Regions from separate parts of the Herbaspirillum sp. RTI4 genome, predicted to be linked through region 3. Evidence: predicted binding sites of a transcription regulator. Region 3 holds the regulator's gene; each other region holds the start of a gene.
The links. Region 3 encodes FliA, which starts transcription of late flagellar genes. Its sites were predicted from a motif close to CTAAAGTTTNNNNNNNNNNNGCCGNTA; they were not measured.
Positions count from the first base shown of each region.

Region 1: a site for FliA is predicted at 2,139-2,165, ahead of RGU70_RS11285 (YjfB family protein). Genes of this name have one in related genera too.
Region 2: a site for FliA is predicted at 2,071-2,097, ahead of motA (flagellar motor stator protein MotA). Genes of this name have one in related genera too.
Region 4: a site for FliA is predicted at 1,923-1,949, ahead of RGU70_RS00860 (DUF5610 domain-containing protein). Genes of this name have one in related genera too.

Region 1 covers NZ_JAVIWQ010000002.1:2,526,397-2,529,689, reverse strand. Annotated here, with positions in the region: gene RGU70_RS11295 (TIGR01244 family sulfur transferase) at 1-870, shown strand, start outside; gene RGU70_RS11290 (pseudouridine synthase) at 848-1,759, opposite strand; gene RGU70_RS11285 (YjfB family protein) at 1,885-2,076, opposite strand; gene RGU70_RS11280 (group 1 truncated hemoglobin) at 2,209-2,646, opposite strand; gene RGU70_RS11275 (DUF3034 family protein) at 2,665-3,293, opposite strand, start outside.
Region 2 covers NZ_JAVIWQ010000002.1:2,113,439-2,116,731, reverse strand. Annotated here, with positions in the region: gene motB (flagellar motor protein MotB) at 1-894, opposite strand, end outside; gene motA (flagellar motor stator protein MotA) at 1,087-1,947, opposite strand; gene RGU70_RS09580 (class I SAM-dependent methyltransferase) at 2,131-2,856, opposite strand; gene flhC (flagellar transcriptional regulator FlhC) at 2,941-3,293, opposite strand, start outside.
Region 3 covers NZ_JAVIWQ010000002.1:1,795,022-1,798,314, forward strand. Annotated here, with positions in the region: gene RGU70_RS08155 (antiactivator of flagellar biosynthesis FleN protein) at 1-716, shown strand, start outside; gene RGU70_RS08160 (RNA polymerase sigma factor FliA) at 722-1,456, shown strand; gene RGU70_RS08165 (flagellar protein FlgN) at 1,611-2,087, opposite strand; gene flgM (flagellar biosynthesis anti-sigma factor FlgM) at 2,186-2,539, opposite strand; gene flgA (flagellar basal body P-ring formation chaperone FlgA) at 2,812-3,293, opposite strand, start outside.
Region 4 covers NZ_JAVIWQ010000002.1:141,075-144,367, reverse strand. Annotated here, with positions in the region: gene RGU70_RS00865 (Tex family protein) at 1-1,020, shown strand, start outside; gene RGU70_RS00860 (DUF5610 domain-containing protein) at 1,061-1,852, opposite strand; gene RGU70_RS00855 (deoxyguanosinetriphosphate triphosphohydrolase) at 2,052-3,224, opposite strand; gene aroKB (bifunctional shikimate kinase/3-dehydroquinate synthase AroKB) at 3,221-3,293, opposite strand, start outside.

The DNA of each region.
Region 1 (3,293 bases), 730 kb from region 3:
CCGCAAACCTGGGAACTGGTGCAAAAAATGCGGGGCGGGCATGCCCTTTTCACTCAGCCGCCCCTACCGGTAAGAACCGCAGGGGCAGCGCAAAAAGAGATGTATTTGTCGGCCGATTATTGGCAAAAAACTGGGGACCTGTCAAAAACGGATATTGATTTTTGTAACGCCGGAGCAGTTTTTTTTGGCGGAGCGGCCTATGTGCCGGCGCTCATGGAGTATGTCGAAGCCGACGGTATTCGTCTTCAATTCAACCATCAACTGATTGCGGTCGATGGCGGGTCGAAGGTCGCTACTTTTTCTCGTAAAAACGAAGAGCAATCGAAAGAAATCATTCAAAAAAAATTCGATATGCTCCACGTCGTTCCGCCGCAGGCTCCTCCAGATTTTATTCACGCCAGCCCGCTGTCCGATGCCTCGGGCTGGGTGAGCGTCGATCCGACTTCCCTGCGTCATAGCCGCTTCAGCAATATTTACGCGCTCGGCGATGTCATCCATGCACCCCATGCGAAAACGGCAGCCGCCGCCCGGTTGCAGGCGCCGGTGGTTGTGCATAATGTATTGGCCGGACTGGGCATGGCCGAAGGGGAAAGTCATTACAGCGGGGATGGGGCGAGTCCGCTGACAGTGGAGAGCGGCAAGATGGCTCTCGCAGAATTTCTCTATGGCGGAAAAGTCATGCCGAATTTTCCTGACTGGCTCATCAACGGCCCCCATCCTGCGCGACTGGCATGGCTGTTAAAGGAGCGCATTTTGCCGGCCTTGTACTGGCAAGGGATGCTGAGGGGCCGGGAACTGCGGTTTCAATCGGATAGTGCCAACGAAAAATCAAACAACTTTCGTCAGACTAAACCGCATCGTCCAGGCTAAGACGGCTCTCAAAGTACCGCTCCAGTCCGCTTAAAGGATCGGTGAAAGAAATTGCCTTCGCCAAAAGTTTGAGCGGTTTTGTAAAGTCATCCTGATGACCCACCGGCACCGGATGCGGATAAAACTGATCATTCAGGATAGGCATGCCGAGTCCCGCCAGATGCACGCGTAGCTGATGCCGCTTGCCGGTGACTGGATTGAGACGATACAAACTCAGTTCGCCGCGCTTCTCAATACAATCAATGCGGGTTTCAGAATTAGGCGTGCCAGGCACTTCCTGCATGCGGAAAAACGGCTCCCCTTCTATCATCCGACTGCAATGCGTAATCGGGAAAACGGTATCGCGCAACGACGCTGCAATCGCCTCGTAGGTTTTTTGCATGGTCTTTTTTTGGAACATCGATTGATACAGACCCCGGGTAGACGGATCCGTCGAAAAAAGGACGAGACCGGCAGTTTCGCGATCGATGCGGTGCAGCGGCGATAGATGCTCCAGTCCCGTGCTTTTTTTCAGCCGCACCAGCAAAGTTTGCTGCAAAAAACGACCGGACGGGATGACGGGCAGAAAATGGGGTTTGTCGGCCACCAGCAGATGTTCATCCTGAAACAGGATGCGCTCGGTGACCGGGATGGATTCTTCGTCGTCCAGCGTGCGGTAGTAATACACGCAGTCGCCGCGACGGTAGGGACTATGCGCGTGAAAGGGATTGCCATGCTGATCGACGACTTCGCCGGCGCGCATGCGCGCCGCCCATTCAGCGGCAGAGACTCCCGGGAAATGCGACACCAGGAAAGTCGCCATATCCGGCCAGTCACCTTCAGGCAACCATAAATACGAAGGTGAAACGCCATCACGCAAGGGCAACGGCGGGGTGCAGCGATTGTTCAATTCAATTCAACTCAGGAGAAATACGGCGCAGGGCGATCGTTTCCGGCCACACGAGGATAAGACGATGGAGCAATACCTTGGGGTAAGACCATGTCGCCCGACACCGTTGACGCGCAATACTCAGCTCAGGCTGTCGTATTGATGTTGCGGCCGATATTCGGATTGGCAGGCACGGGCGGCAATGCGCTAATCAGTTGCGCGCCGGTGTTTGCCTGAATGTCCATCGCTTTTTTCAGCATCTTCATATCAATCGAATCGGTATTTTTATCCGACGCCATTTTCGTTGCAATTTTTTCAATAGCCGAGGTGATGTCCATGCTAGATCCTTATATGAGAAGTGGGTACCGGAAGTAAGTACCAAGAGTGGGTACATTCGAATTATCGGCAGCAAATCCCAAAACCTGAATGCCTGCCTCGTCCAAAGCATACGCCGCTTGCATGCCCTGCGCTCACCGACTGATGATATCTCTTTGCATAGGAGCAAGTCTGGCCAGCACGCGGTATTGGATAGGCGCAGGAATACTGAGCTGCACCATGGCGGTCTGGAAATCTTCGGTCATGGCATTAAAACGGGCCTGATTGATGCCCAGGCCCTGATGCACTTCCTTCATTGGATCGCCGGTATAGACACAGGGGCCGTCGACCACCTTGCACAGATGCTCTGCCAGCATGGCCCGCAAGCGTTTCATTTCACTCTCAGAAAATGTTTCCTTGATACGCGGATCGTCCAGCGCGATCTTCAAAAAACCGTCAACGATATTGTTGATCACGGCTTGCCCGCCAAGGCTGTCGTAAAGGGTTTCAGTAGTCTCGGCTCGCGCCGACGATAGCGTTAGCAAAAGCATCAGCATCAGCATCGCCAGAGGAAGGAAGGAAAATTTTCTCATCAGATTCCTGATCGCAACTTAAAAGCCAGCCTGCAAGGACAAATAGGCGCCGTTTTGCCGGCGGGTATTGTAAATAGTGATGTCGCCCAGCGCCACGTAAGCGAGTGTCACCGAGACATTTTTGATGGGGAAATAGGAAACAAAAACATCGTAATTGTCCTTTTCCTGATCGATGGCGAGATTGCGCGGCTTCATCCTGTATTCGACACCGGCCAGCAGTTGGCGCGAAATTAGATAGGCGGCCGACCCCTCCGCCATCAATTGATAGCGGTTATGCAGATCGCCGCCAAAACCCATCAAACCCATCTGGTTTGCCTTGGTGGCGCGCAGAGTGCCGTTAAGCAGGATGCTTTGTTCCATGAACAGTTTGGTGGCGCTCAGGTAGTAATCAATGCCGTGGTCGCTGGCTGCGCCAAGCTGGGTGACGTTATTCACGCCGCTTAAACCGCCGACACCGTTATTGTGTTTGAACATGGCCCCGACAGCGATTTGCGGCACCCAGGTGTCCTGATCGTAAACCAGGTTGCCGCTCAACCTGACTTTGACGCCGACAATATCCTGCTCCAGTCGCAAATGATTGAGCGGTGCCTGACTGCCGGTGAATATTTGCTTGTTGAGCGAAAACTCGACCCGGTCGGCAATCCCGA
Region 2 (3,293 bases), 320 kb from region 3:
GTCCGCATCAGTGGATACCTCCAACGCGCCGCTGTCTTTTTCAATTGCTTCTTCAGTTTCTTTATTCATGACGATAATGCTGATTCGGCGATTAATTGGATTGAAAGGATCTTCCTTGTCCAGCAAAACTGCGGAGGATAAACCAACCACCCTCAGCAACTTCGACTCGTCCATGCCGCCGGCAATCAGTTCGCGACGCGAGGCGTTAGCGCGATCGGCCGACAACTCCCAGTTGCTATATCTTTTTTCGCCGGTCGCGTAAGGAGTCGCATCCGTATGTCCTGACAAGCTGATTTTATTCGGCACGTCATTCAGTACCTTGCCAATTTCACGCAGAATGTCCCTGGTGTAAGGCTGCAAATCTGCTTTCGCCAAGGCAAACATCGGACGATTTTTTTCATCGACAATCTGTATCCGCAGCCCCTCGGTTGTGATGTCGAGCAAGAGCTGTTTCTTGAACTGACTCAGGCTCGGACTGGCCTCGATTGCTTCTTCAATGCGCTTCTTCAATTCTTTGAGCTTTTCCATTTCAATGCGCTGCGCCTCCTGCTTGGCCGCGCGTTGAGTGGTCTTCTTGCTAGGGGTGTCGTTTTGACCTCGTCGCAGCTGGCCATCTTGCCGCGTCAAATCCTTACCCCCGCCCGGCAAGATACTCGACGCATCGCCGCTACCAGAACCGCCTGCCATAGCCACCTTTAATGGCGTCTTGAAAAATTCAGCAATACCGTTCAAATCGCCTTTGGCAGTCGAACCCAACAGCCACATCAGCAGAAAAAACGCCATCATCGCCGTCACAAAATCGGCGTAGGCAATCTTCCATGCGCCGCCATGATGGCCGCCACCGCCTTTTTTGATGCGTTTGACGATAATGGGGCGTAGCCCTTCATCGGCCATGCGAACTCCTGTTGCGGTTAATGGTTAATGGTTAAGATTGCAGGGACAGTCTTCCAGCTACTGCCTTATGGAACCGCGGATAAAGGGGAGTGAGTCACCCGAAATCGAGGGTAAGGAACGCCGCTGTACTTGAGTGCGGTGAACGTCGCCGTCCTGAAATTGCACTGCGCAGCAGCTTCATCAGCGGCTCCCTTACTTGTTTTTGGAGTTTTTAACGTGCGATTCCAGTTCCAGAAACGTCGGACGATCGGTGGAGAATAAAACCTTGCGTCCAAACTCAATCGATAGCGCCGGCGCGTAGCCGTTCAGACTGGCGAGTAAGGCTACTTTGACGCATTGAAATACTTTGGTGGATTCGTGCAGCTTCTGCTCCAGCAATCCCGAAAGAGGACCAACAAAACCGTAGGCTAGCAAAATACCCAGGAAGGTACCCACCAGCGCATGCGCGATCAGCATGCCCAGCTCGGACGGTGGAATACCCACCGACTCCATCGTATGCACCACCCCCATCACCGCCGCCACGATACCGAAAGCCGGCAAACCATCGCCCAGTTTGGCGATGCAATGCGCAGGAACTTCGCCTTCATGATGATGGGTTTCAATTTCGTTATCCATCAGGTTTTCGATTTGAAACGCATCCATATTTCCCGATACCATCAGGCGCAAGTAATCGGTCAGGAATTCAATCAGATGATGATCGGCGATGACATTGCTGTATTTGCTGAAGATGGCGCTGGCGTGAGGGTCTTCGATATCGCTTTCGATCGACATCAAGCCTTCCTTGCGCGCCTTGGTCAATATCTCAAACAACATCGACATCAATTCCATGTACAAGGCTTTGTTATAACGAGAGCCTTTGAAAATACCCGGCAATGCCTTGATCGTCGCCTTGATTGCCGTGGTGGTATTGCCCACCATGAAAGCGCCGGCACCGGCACCGCCGATCATCAGCAATTCAAGCGGCTGAAACAGTGCGCCGAGATGCCCGCCGCCCATGGCAAACCCGCCAAAAACGGAGAAACAAACAATTACATATCCAATGATGACAAACAAATCGCACTCCCCTGCGCTGAGACATTCAATGATTTTTTTATCGCATACAGCTTATAACCGATAACGCTCTTCCGTTGGCGCAACTAATCCAAAATTTCACAGAAACAATGCCGCATTTATCGATTACGTCAAAAACGCACGAAACTTGATAGCTTGATGAAAATGTAACACAGCTCTTTGCGCTTACATATGCCAACCGTACAAAATCGGCGACCCTGGTCGAGGCTGAATCACAAAATCGGGAGGCACCTCCGGTATCAGGAATTCATAACTGAGCAAGATGCTACCGGTTACCATTTCCCGGGATGCCTTGTCCCACAATTGCACCATCGCTGCCGGTGACAGATACGCGAAAATGACGTCGTACCCGGCGAAATCCAGGGCATGGTAATTACCAAGTACAAAACTACTCGCGCTACCGGTGAAAAATGCACGCAGACGGCTGATCAACCAAGGCAGCGGGGCAATTTCTATACCGACAAAATGACTGTCGGGGCGGACTCGCGCCAGATTCAATACCAAGCCTCCCAAACCGCTGCCTATGTCGATAAAACGCAAGGGTCGTCCAGATGGCAGCACACTCGCGACGGCAGCCCATGTCGACGGACGCGAAGGGTAAAAAGGAACCTGACTGCGGAACGTGCTCCAGAACAGGAGCAGGAGAAAAATGAATCCCACAAAGAAGAATAGTGGCGGTAATTGCCATGCATTCACGAGCGCGGCAGCACCAGGAAAGATCAACAGGATGCCCCACCACCACATGGCCATTCCACGCGCCCGGGCAATGATCGCGGCAACCAATCCCTGTAGCAAAACATTGAGCCAGCGAGGAAAAACTATTCCGGCATAATTTTCCAACGCAAAATCAGACAGACTGATAAGCGCCACGGCCAAAAGGGAAATGAACAATGCCTGTATCGCTGGCGCATGCAAGAAAGACCGGCGGAGCGATTCCGAAGGGGCGAGAGCCTTACTCACGCAACGAGGCAGTAATCAGAGGAGTATTTCAATAGCGACTGCTTCGATGGCAAGATCTTTAGCCTTCTTGGTTTTGCCGGCACGCGAAGGCATGTGGCACAAACCGCACAGATAGCCATGATGCAAGTCCAGCCTATGCACCACGAAATGGCCGCCGCATTTGCTGCAGGGAGCCGTGCTCAGCATTTTGCTTTCAAAGAAACGCACCAGAGTCCAGGCGCGCGTGAGCGACAACACAGCTTGTTCCGCACTATTGATATGGCCGACTTGCTCAAGATAGAGCTGATAGGCTTTCATGATCGCCCCGACGCCAGTCACGCTGGCGTGATCGACCAGATACTTATGGATATTGATGAAGAGCGACGAAT
Region 3 (3,293 bases):
GTTCGCTGGCGCGTTCTGGCAGCAATGTGCTGCTGGTCGATGCGCTGGATTCGGGCATTGCCAGCAGCGCTTTATCGCGGCTCAGCCATCCGGCACCAGCGTCTTTATTGGACGTGGCCACACAGCGCCACGCGCTTGACGATGCCGTGCGCATGACACCGCAAGGTTTTAATATTGCCCGTCTGAGCGGGCCGGTGGCATCGCTGGGTACGCATCCGCTGGCGCTGCGTTTGTCGCAGATATTCAATACCCTGGTGGATCGTGTCGATCTGATGCTGGTCAATGCGGAACTGGATGAGGAAGATGGACTGCCGCTTTCCACTATGGAAGCGGGTGAAATCATTATCCAGGTCACGGGCAATTCGGCATCGATCAAAGCGGCCTACGTTTTGCTGAAGCGTCTGAACGAGAAACTGGGACGGCGGCCAGTGAGTTTGCTGGTGACCGGTAGTTCGGATCGGGATGCGCAAACGGTGTTTGCCAATATGTCCAAGGCGGCCAGCCGGTATTTGGCGTCGCAATTGCGGTTTTTGGGGTCGGTACCGGCCGATATTCACTTGGCGCGTGCTGCGGTATTGGGCCGGTCGGTGGGGGATGCGTTTCCTCGCACGGCGGCGGCGCTCGCCTTCAATCGTCTTGCGGAGCAATTCAGTGCGCCTTTTATCGCCGCATCGGCTTATGACATGGACCTCGGCCCTGTCTCTATCGGAGTATGACGTTCATGTATAACGTCAATGGCAAGGTGGGCAAACCTAATCTGCTGGAGCAGCATGCTCCTCTGGTAAAAAAACTCGCCCATCAAATGAAGGCCAAGTTGCCGCCCAGCGTTGAGGTAGACGATCTGATTCAGGCCGGGATGATCGGTCTGCTGGATGCCGTTAACCGTTATGAAGATACGCATGGCGCGCAATTCGAAACCTATGCCGTGCAGCGCATACGCGGTGCCATGCTCGATGAGTTGCGCAGTACCGACTGGCTGCCACGGAGCATCCGGCAAAATACGCGCAAGATCGAAAATGCAATTCAGGCGCTGTTGCAGCAGCTTGGTCGTCCACCGCAAGAGCAGGAGGTGGCCGATCACCTCAAGATGCCGCTGAAAGACTACCAGGAGTTGTTGGGCGATTGCGGTGGCCACCAGTTAATTTATTACGAAGATTTTCACGATGGCGACGGTGGTCATGAGCATTTTCTGGATCGACATCAGACGGGGGAATCCGATGATCCCTTGCAGAGTCTGGTTGATGAAGGTTTCCGCGAGGCAGTGGTCGATTCCATTCGGGCCTTGCCTGAGCGCGAAAAAATTCTGATGGCACTTTATTACGAGCAAGAGTTGAATCTGAAGGAAATTGGTGCGGTGATGGGCGTGTCGGAGTCGCGCGTCTGTCAATTGCATAGTCAGGCGATTGCCCGCATGCGAAGCCAGTTGCGGCAAGACGCCTGGACCGGCGCAGCTTAACGACTCGGTGCTGTTTGCTGGATGGATTGAGCGCGGCCTGCCACATCGAAGCAGGGACATGCTGGTTTGATGTATTACGTGAGTGGCAGCTTGCGATGGATAACAAAAAAGAGCGCAATGCGCTCTTTTTTTATGCTGCTTCGGTATGGGGGGTTTAGCCTATGCCCAAAGTGCGACCACCCGGTTTCAGGTTGGATTGCCCGTCTGGACCGTAGAAATTGCTGCCGCCGAGGGGTTTGCCTTGCAGAATGTCGAGGGTGTTTTGATTGAATGCCAGTTGCTTGCTGATCAGCATGCCATTCAAACGATTCAGTTCACGCGCAGCGGTCGCTGTTTCCAGAATTTGCTTCCAAGTGGAAAGAATGTCGGCGTTGCCATCCTGATCGATCCAGCTTTGCATGCCTTGTTCAGACGCTTCGAAACCCAATGATTCCAGAATGGTGTGGCGCTTTTCCGCGAAGTGCGCCATCAATGAGATCGTTTCTGCCTTGATGGTGATGATTTCCGGCGTCAGTGCATTGTTTGACTGCAATAACGCGACTTGCTCTTGTTGCAAAGAGGACAGTAAACCCAGCGTCGCTTGCTGTTCTTCTTTTAATAAGCTGGCGGGGGTGTCTGTCTTATTGGGCATGGCTAAAAGGGAAACCTATGACTAAGGACTAAGTACTATTGCCGAATGACTATTGACGAATAACTATTGCCGAATGACTATTGCATCCGTCGCATCCTTCAGGCGCGCGCGCCGATCAGATCCTTGACTGTTGAGAGCAAACCAGCCGCTACTTTTTCAGGATCAATCTTGAATTCACCGTTAGCAATGGCGGTCTTGATCGCAGCGACTTTTTTCGCATCGAAACTGGTGCTGCTGGAAACCTGGCTACCCAGCGCCTGATACTGGCTCGATAACTTAACGCTATCTTTCGCAGGTTCTTTGGTGTCAGTCGTTTCCGGCGCGGAGGATGCAGCCGCAGCTGGGGCGTCGTTGCCGACGGGCGCATTTTTGGCATTGTTGCCGTTGATGCGAACCTGAGCTATCCCGGACTGCGGATAACTGGTGTTTTGGAGGGAATTATCAATGCTCACAGCGTGTCCTTGTCTGGTTAAAAGGTAACCAAGCTACGTATTGTCTTTTTTATCGACCAGTTTAACGAGAACTTTAGCATTAATCTGGATTTACCCAATATAAAACAGAGGGTTACAGCAATATTCCACGCACAATTTCATACCTGCATCATACCAGACATTAAGATACGCCAGAATTTGCTCACCCCATGCGTTAAACAGAGGCTCTTTTCTGCTCAATTTTGAGATGTATGTATTCCAGAAATGGAAGCTGGCCTATTTTTACCGAATTCTCAATAAGGAATTTCGATGATCCCGCCGGGACGGACGACACCGCTGATGACTTGTCCGTTGGGAGTTCTGACCTGCGCCGACTGGCCTTCGACGGCGTTCGATATGGCGTGTCCCTCCACCGTGATTTGAAAACCGGGGCCGTTGGACACAATGTGAACGGACTGGCCCTGCTGCACTGCCCACTGTGTGCGCAATGCATCTTGTCGCAACGGGGTGCCGGCGTTCATGGAAATGGTGGTAGTGCGTCCGATTGCCTGAGTTTCGTCAGTCAGCACGTTGTTCGGCAGGACTGCCAGATCGCCCTTGAGGCGGCTAATGTCGCGCTCCGTGATCATTTGTCCTTGTCCCAGGGAGGAGGTGGTCACCAGATATTCGGAGATGACTTGCACATTGGCCGTCATAAAAATGGTCCATGTTGCCGACCCTGTGCAGCGGATGCCAACCGTGGTACGTCCCCAGGGGCGACTGCCGTTGGGTGAAA
Region 4 (3,293 bases), 1.7 Mb from region 3:
CCGGACATGGACGTGTCGATTCGCGGTGCGGTGTCGATTGCACGTCGTTTGCAAGACCCGCTGGCGGAGCTGGTGAAGATCGACCCTAAGTCGATTGGCGTCGGCCAGTATCAGCATGATGTCGGTCAGTCGCAACTGGCGCGTTCGCTCGACGCTGTGGTGGAGGATTGCGTTAATGCTGTCGGCGTTGATGTGAATACGGCTTCTGCGCCTTTGCTGGCGCGGGTTTCTGGTTTGAGCGCGGGTGTGGCGCAAAGCATCGTGACGTATCGCGACATGCAGGGAATGTTTGCCTCACGCGCCGCGTTGCGCGCCGTGCCGCGTCTGGGCGATAAAACCTTTGAGCAAGCCGCCGGATTTTTGCGCGTGATGAATGGCGACAATCCGCTCGACGCTTCCGCCGTGCATCCCGAATCGTATCCGCTGGTGCAAAAGATTCTCGATGATATCAAGAAGGATGTGAAAAGCGTGATCGGCGACGCCGGTTTGCTCAAGGCGCTGAATCCAGCGAAATATGCGGATGAGCGTTTCGGTGTGCCGACCATCACCGACATTCTGAAAGAACTGGAAAAACCGGGGCGCGATCCGCGTCCTGAATTCAGCACTGCCACGTTCAAGGAAGGCGTCGAGGAAATCCGTGATCTGCGTCCCGACATGATTCTGGAAGGGGTGGTGACTAACGTCGCCGCTTTCGGCGCGTTTGTTGACATCGGCGTGCATCAGGATGGACTGGTGCATATCTCGGCCTTGTCGAATACCTTCGTCAAAGACCCGCATTCCGTGGTCAAGGCCGGACAGGTGGTCAAAGTGAAAGTGCTGGAAATCGATGAGAAGCGCAAGCGCATTGCGCTGACCATGCGTCTGAGCGACTCCGCGCCGGTGCCGGGGGCCAAGCCCGAGCAGCGCGCTGATCGCAACGATTCACGCCGCATGGCGCAGCATCAACAGCAGCAGCCGCGCCAGTCGCAGTCGGATGGCAATAGTGCGATGGCGGCGGCGTTCGCCAAGCTCAAGTCCTGACTTTGTGCTGATGCTGTGCTGCCGCCTGGGGCTTACGGCTTCAGGCGGTGGTGTTGATGCTGGTCGTGCTGGTCGTACTGGTACTCAGTGAGATGGACGTGGTGCTGGTCGTCACCGTCGTCTCGGACGCTGCCGACGCTGCGGATGCTCCTGAGGTATCTGCGGTACTGCTGCCAGCAGTTGCCGTTCCGCTACCCGCCACATTTTGTGCGGCGACAAAGGCGGCAAGGCCCTGTTGTACCAGAGAGTAAGTCTTGTCGACATTGCTGGCGATGTCGCCATTGAGCACATTCAATCCCTTCAGAATATCCCGACCTTCCTTGAACCCTGCCTCGATACCGGGCTGGATAAGGGCCATGAATTTTTGGGCCGAGTCCGCTGACGTCTGATCCGGATGCATCTGGCTGTACTGCGCGAAGGCATTGGTGACGAAGCTGACGATGCGACCGGCGGTGGCCGCAGGGGAGTTGTCATCGGTCGATGCTTTCTGGATCGCCTGATCGCCTTGGGTTGGCTTCAGTACCGCATTCAGATTTTCCACGGCGGTCTTGTAGAGCAGATTCAGCGGTTCGCTTTGTGCGGTGAGTTTGACATCCAGTGTGGCAACAATGATGGAGGCGTTCAGCTGGGCGTTGGACGAGGCGACTGTGAGTGGCTGCGGTGCGGCGGTTCCGGCAGTGCTGGCGTCCGTTGCGGTGCTCGTGCCATTTGCTGCGGCGGAAGCATCCGTCGTAGTTGCTGTGCCGGAAGTCGTGTCCGTTGATGCCGTCGTTGCCGTGGCCGCATTGGCGGGGACGGTGGTGGAGGGCGTGGTGATGGCGCCGATGCTCATGATGTGCTCCTTCTGGAGTGGGGGAGGGGACGTTGGCTGCAGTTCTTTACATTTTCTTTACGTTTCTTGTTATCGGCTGCTGTGGGCAAAGCTTTAGTCGTCAACACGCCCTAAGCGGATGCTGCTCACATTGCCTTAGCTTAGCGGATTCCCGTTCCGTCCGCGACATTGCCCGGCGGCAGCTTTGCCGCGCCCCTGTTTACAGTTCGTCGATCTGGAACAGACGACGATGCTCGCGAATGGCGTAGCGGTCGGTCATGCCGGCGATGTAGTCGGCGATATGGCGTGCCTGCCGTGAGTTGTTTGCGGTTGTGTCGCTGCTGCCACTGATTGCTGCGGCAAGCTGGTAATCCGGCGGCAGCAGTTGTGGTTCTGCCATGAAGGCATCGAACAGGTCGGTCACGATGCGCCGCGCCTTGCTGGTCATGCGGTTGACCTGGTAATGGCGGTACAGGTTTTCGTGCAGAAAACGCTTGAGCAGCGCGGCCTGCGTGGCCATCTCGTCGGAAAAAGCGATCAGCGGTGGCGCATGGCGCACATCGTCCAGCGATTGCGGCGCGGCGTCGGTGATACGTGCTTGCGAGGTGTCGATCAGGTCGGTCACCAGCGCATTGATCATGCGGCGCACGGTTTCATTGATGGCGCGGCGGCCGCCGATGCCGGGATAGACGGCGGCCACCTGATGCGCATGACGGGCGTAGAAATCGACCTCCATCAATTGCTCGGTACTCAGCAGGCCGGAGCGCAAACCGTCGTCCACATCGTGGTTGTTATAGGCGATTTCATCGGACAGATTGGCTAGCTGCGCTTCCAGCGACGGTTGCAGGCGGTCGAGAAAGCGCTGGCCAATGTCGCCGAGCTGGCGGGCGTTGGCCGCCGAGCAATGCTTGAGTATGCCTTCGCGGGTTTCGAACATCAGATTGAGACCGTCGAAAGCGCCGTAGTGCTGTTCCAGCGTATCGACCAGACGCAGGCTTTGCAGATTGTGCTCGAAGCCGCCATAGGGCTGCATACGGTCATTGAGCGCGTCTTGCCCGGCGTGGCCGAAGGGTGTGTGACCGAGGTCGTGCGCCAGCGAAATGGCTTCCACCAGATCTTCGTTGAGATGCAGATTGCGCGCGGCGGAGCGGGCGATCTGCGCGACTTCGATGCTGTGCGTAAGACGGGTGCGGAACAGGTCGCCTTCATGGTTGACGAAAACCTGGGTCTTGTATTCGAGCCGACGGAAGGCGGCCGAGTGGATGATGCGGTCGCGGTCGCGCTGAAATTCGCTGCGTGTTGAGGGTGGCGCTTCGCTGAAACGGCGACCCGGCGAATGCGCGGCGCGTGCGGCGTAGAGGGCCAGCGGTGACGGCGCTTCTTCGTTTTTCATGGGGTTTTCCCGGTGCAGTGCGCCAGGGTCGCCAGCAGCACTTCTTGCGGCACGTCCGTGATCAGGGGC